2 regions of the Pseudoxanthomonas sp. SL93 genome follow, and region 1 is predicted to be linked to the other one. Evidence: predicted binding sites of a transcription regulator. Region 1 holds the regulator's gene; the other holds the start of a gene.
The links. Region 1 encodes FliA, which starts transcription of late flagellar genes. Its sites were predicted from a motif close to TAAAGTTTNNCNNNCNNNGGCCGATAA; they were not measured.

Region 1 (2,393 bases):
TGAACCTGGCCGTCTCGCTGGCCGAGATGGGCAAGCGCACGCTGCTGATGGACGCCGACCTTGGCCTGGCCAACGTGGACGTGCTGCTGGGCGTGTCCCCCAAGTTCACCCTGGCCGACCTGGTCGCCGGGCGCTGCCAGCTGGACGACGTGCTGGTCGAAGGCCCCGAGGGCCTGCTGATCGTGCCGGCCTCGTCGGGTTTCCGGCACATGGCCGAACTGTCGCCGGCCGAACACGTCGGCCTGGTCAACGTGTTCTCCGAACTGCAGCGCGCCCTGGACATCATGGTGGTGGACACCGCCGCCGGCATCACCGACAGCGTGCTGACCTTCTGCCAGGCCGCGCAGGACACGGTGGTGGTGGTCTGCGACGAGCCCGCCTCCATCACCGACGCCTACGCGCTGATCAAGGTGCTGGCGCGCGAGCGCGGCCTGGACCGCGTGCACGTCATCGCCAACATGGTCCGCGACCCGAATGAGGGCCGGAAGCTGTACGAGAAGCTGGCGCGCGTCTGCGAGCGCTTCCTCGGCGACGTGGCCCTGCATTACCTGGGCGCGGTGCCGCAGGACGACTGGCTGCGCCGCGCCGTGCAGCGGCAGCAGCCGGTGGTGAAGGCCTATCCGGGCAGCCCGTCGGCCCGCGCGATCGCCGACATCGCCCGCATGACCGCCCGCTGGCAGCCGCCGGCCGGGGCACGCGGCAACGTGGAATTCTTCGTTGAACGCCTCATCCAGCCGCGCGGGGTGGCCGCATGAACACCGCCGCTGCCGCCCAGTACCGCGCGGTGCAACGCAGCACCGGCACCGATGTGGTCACCCAGCATGCCGACCTCGTGCGCCGCATCGCCCACCACCTTGCCGCGCGGCTGCCCGCCAGCGTGGAAGTGGACGACCTGATCCAGGCCGGCATGATCGGCCTGCTGGAGGCCTCGCGCAGCTACGACGCCGAACAGGGCGCCTCGTTCGAAACCTATGCGTCCATCCGCATCCGCGGCTCGATGATCGACGAGATCCGTCGCGGCGACTGGGTACCGCGTTCGGTGCACCGTCGCGCGCGCCAGGCCGCGTCCACCGTGCGCGAGATCGAACAGCGCACCGGGCGCGCCGCCATCGCCACCGAAGTGGCCGCCGCCATGGAGATGCCCCTGCCGGAATACCTGCGGCTGATGGAAGACGCCGCCCGCGGCCAGGTGCTGAGCCTGGAGTCGCACATCGACGACCACGGCGAGCCCAGCACCTCGCGCACCGGCGGACCGTCGCCGCAGCAGAACCTGGAACGCGGCGAGTTCCGGCAGCAACTGGTGCAGGCCATCGGCCTGCTGCCGGAGCGCGAACAGCTGGTGCTGTCGATGTACTACGAGCAGGAGCTGAACCTGAAGGAGATCGGCGCCGTGCTGGGCGTCAGCGAATCGCGCGTCTGCCAGATCCACGGCCAGGCCATGGTCCGCCTGCGCGGCCGCCTGCAGGTCTTCGAGAAGGCCGACGCCGGCCTGGAAGAAGATTGAACGCGGCACTGAAGAAACCCCGCGGCCTGCCGATAAGGCTCCGGTAGGCCGCAACCCTGCAGCCCCTGCCCTGCCCTGCTCCCCGTGAGCACGCTTTACACCGGAGTTCGATGTGACCGCCAACAAGAACATGCGCATCCTGATCGTGGACGACTTCTCCACCATGCGCCGCATCATCAAGAACCTGCTCAACGACCTGGGCTATACCAACACCGCCGAGGCCGAGGACGGCAACAGCGCGCTGACCGCACTGGGCCAGGGCAACTTCGAGTTCGTGGTCACCGACTGGAACATGCCCGGCATGACCGGCATCGAACTGCTGAAGGCCATCCGCGCCGACGACCGCTACAAGACCCTGCCGGTGCTGATGGTCACCGCCGAGGCCAAGCGCGAACAGATCATCGAAGCCGCGCAGAACGGCGTGAACGGCTACATCATCAAGCCGTTCACCGCGCAGACGCTGGAAGAGAAGCTGGGCAAGATCTTCGAACGCCTGGGAGCCGCCGCCTGATGAGCGCCGTGGCCGATGTCGCCGGCGCACGCGCCGCGCTGGTGGAAAAACTGCAGCACGCGCTGGATGCCCTCGAACAGGGCGACGAAGCCGGCTGGCGTCGCGAACTGGATGCCATCGCCGCCTGGCGCACGCAGCCGATGATGCAGGGCCTGGGCCGCCTGGCCCGCGAACTGGCGCAGACGCTGGGCGAGCTGCCGCCGACCGACGCCGGTGAACTGGACGACGCCTGCGCGCGCCTGGATCACGTGGTCGCCATGACCGAACAGGCCAGCCACACCACCCTGGACTTGGCCGAGCAATGCCGCGGCTATGCGACCCAGCTGAAGGGCACGGCGTTGTCGCCCGAGCAGGCGGCGCTGGTGGACAGCATCGGCA
Region 2 (2,393 bases), 510 kb from region 1:
GCCAGCCGTGGCGGGTCGCCGTCTCGAACTCCTTTTCCAGCACGGTTTCCAGCTGCCCGCGGTTGTAGACGCCGGTCAGCGGGTCGCGGCGCACTTCCTCGGCCAGGCGACGGGCGCGGCTCTCCGATTCGTCGGCGTCCTTGCGCGCGCGCGCCGCATCCTGGATCTCGCGCAGGTTGCGCACCACCAGCAGTTCGCGCGCCTGGTCCAGCAGGGCTTCGATGCGGGCCGGCGCGCTGACAGGGATATCGAACAGGGCGCAGATCTCGGGAAGCATGGTGGCCATCTGCTCGATCACGCCGACGAAGGCCAGCTCGTCCAGTCCCAGTCGCGCGGCGGATTCGGCCGCAGCGCGTTGATGTGCGGCGTGCGTTGCCGCGGGATCGGCGGCAAGCCAGATGTCGGCGACCAGGCCGGAAACCGCCACGCAGGCGTGGAACGGGTGGCTGGATGCATCCGATTCGCTCTCGGAGATGGCCGTCTGCAGCAGCGCCGGCAGGTTCCAGTGCCGCGCCATCCAGTCGCCGACGGCGGCATGGTCGCTGCCGAAGCGCTCGCGTTCGGCCTCCCGCAGGCCGGCGCGGTCGTCGGCATGGCGGGCCAGCAGCACGGCGTAGTCGTCGGGGTGTACCTGCAGCAGGGCCAGCATGCCGATGTCCTGCAGCAGGCCGGCCAGCATCAGTTCTTCCAGCTTGCGCAGGCCGACCCGCTGGCCGAGCAGGCGGCTGGCGAGCGCGGCGATCACGCTGCGGCGCCACACGCGTTCCTGCGCCGCGGGATGGTGGCCACCGCGCGGCCCCTGGGCCAGCGAGAACCCCAGCGCCAGGGTCAGCGTCGCGTTGAGTCCCAGCAGCGTCAGCGCCTGGCTGAGGTTGTCCACCCGGCGCCGGCTGGCGTACAGCGGCGAGTTGGCGATGCGCAGCATGCGCGCGCTGAGGGCGGCATCCAGGCCGATCGTGTCGGCGGCGGTGGCCATCACCACGTCGGGGTCCTGTGCCAGTTCGATGATGCGCAGCGCGACGCCCGGCGGGCTAGGCAGGTTTCGGCAATTCAGCAACAGGGCTTCAAGGTCGGAACGCATCGCGAATGCGGCACTACACAGGTAAGGGCATGCAGCATGCCAGCAGAAGGCGACGGAATGTCACCTTTGTACCCAGTTTCGGCCCCGATCCGGCAAACTTTAGCGGGCGCGGCGCGAAGGGCCCGCAGGCATCAGAACGGAAAAAGCCGCGGTTTCCCGCGGCTTTCCCTGTGCAACGAAACGGACGGTGGCTTACGCCAGGCCAGCCTGCTTCATCACTTCGGCGGCGTAGTCTTCCACCACCTTCTCGATGCCTTCGCCAACAGCCAGGCGCTGCATGCTGACGACGTCGCCGCCGGCGGTCTTCAGCACGGCTTCCACCGTCTGGTTGGTGTCCAGCACGTACGGCTGGCCGTACAGGGTGACTTCGTTGACGATCTTGGCGATCTTGCCGCTGATGATCTTTTCCAGGATGTCGGCCGGCTTGTTCTTGTCCTTGTCGGACATCTTGGCCAGTTCGATTTCCTTTTCCTTCGCCACGAACTCGGCCGGCACGTCGGCGGCCTTGATGTGCGGGGGGTTCATGGCGGCCACGTGCATGGCCAGGCCACGCGCCAGCTCGGCGTCGCCGCCCTTCACTTCGACCAGCACGCCGATCTTGCCGCCGTGCACGTAGGCCGCGACGTTGTTGGCGCTGTCCACGCGCACCAGGCGACGGATCAGGATGTTCTCGCCCAGCTTGGCGATGGCGGCGGCACGGGATTCCTCGACGGTCTCGCCCGAGGCCAGCTTGGCGGCCTTCAGAGCGTCGACGTCGGTGGCGCCCGAAGCCAGCGCAGCCTGGGCCACGGCATCGGCGAACGCCAGGAAGTTGGTGTCCTTGGCGACGAAGTCGGTTTCGGAGTTGATCTCGACCAGCACGGCCTTGCCGCCGTCCTGCGCGACCGCGATGCGGCCTTCGGCGGCGACGCGGTCGGCCTTCTTGTCGGCCTTGGCCAGGCCCTGCTTGCGCAGCCACTCGGCGGAGACGTCGATGTCGCCGTTGTTCTCGGTGAGCGCCTTCTTGCACTCCATCATGCCGGCGCCGGTGCGCTCGCGCAGTTCCTTGACCAGGGAAGCGGTGATTTCCACGGGATTACCTCAATTTAGATTGGCAAAGCCCCTCTCCGTCGGAAGAGGGGTTGGGGTGAAGGTCCGGCGGGTCGCGACGCCTTCAGCGCCAACGTGCCTGCCGTACCCTCATCCGCCCTGCGGGCACCTTCTCCCGATGGGAGAAGGGATGAACATGAGCAGCCGCGCACTTTGGCGCGGCTGCATTGCAGCCGGATTACTCGGCGGCAGCGGCGTCGTCGGACTTCTTGGCGGCGGCCTT

Region 2: a site for FliA is predicted at 1,157-1,183, ahead of OVA13_RS01020 (GGDEF domain-containing protein). Genes of this name have one in related genera too.

What each region holds. Positions count from the first base shown of each region.
Region 1 covers NZ_CP113065.1:733,587-735,979, reverse strand. The annotation lists partial or broken gene OVA13_RS03385 (MinD/ParA family protein) at 1-755, shown strand, start outside; gene OVA13_RS03380 (RNA polymerase sigma factor FliA) at 752-1,504, shown strand; gene OVA13_RS03375 (chemotaxis response regulator CheY) at 1,635-2,015, shown strand; gene OVA13_RS03370 (protein phosphatase CheZ) at 2,015-2,393, shown strand, end outside.
Region 2 covers NZ_CP113065.1:220,218-222,610, forward strand. The annotation lists gene OVA13_RS01020 (GGDEF domain-containing protein) at 1-1,081, opposite strand, end outside; gene tsf (translation elongation factor Ts) at 1,274-2,152, opposite strand; gene rpsB (30S ribosomal protein S2) at 2,349-2,393, opposite strand, start outside.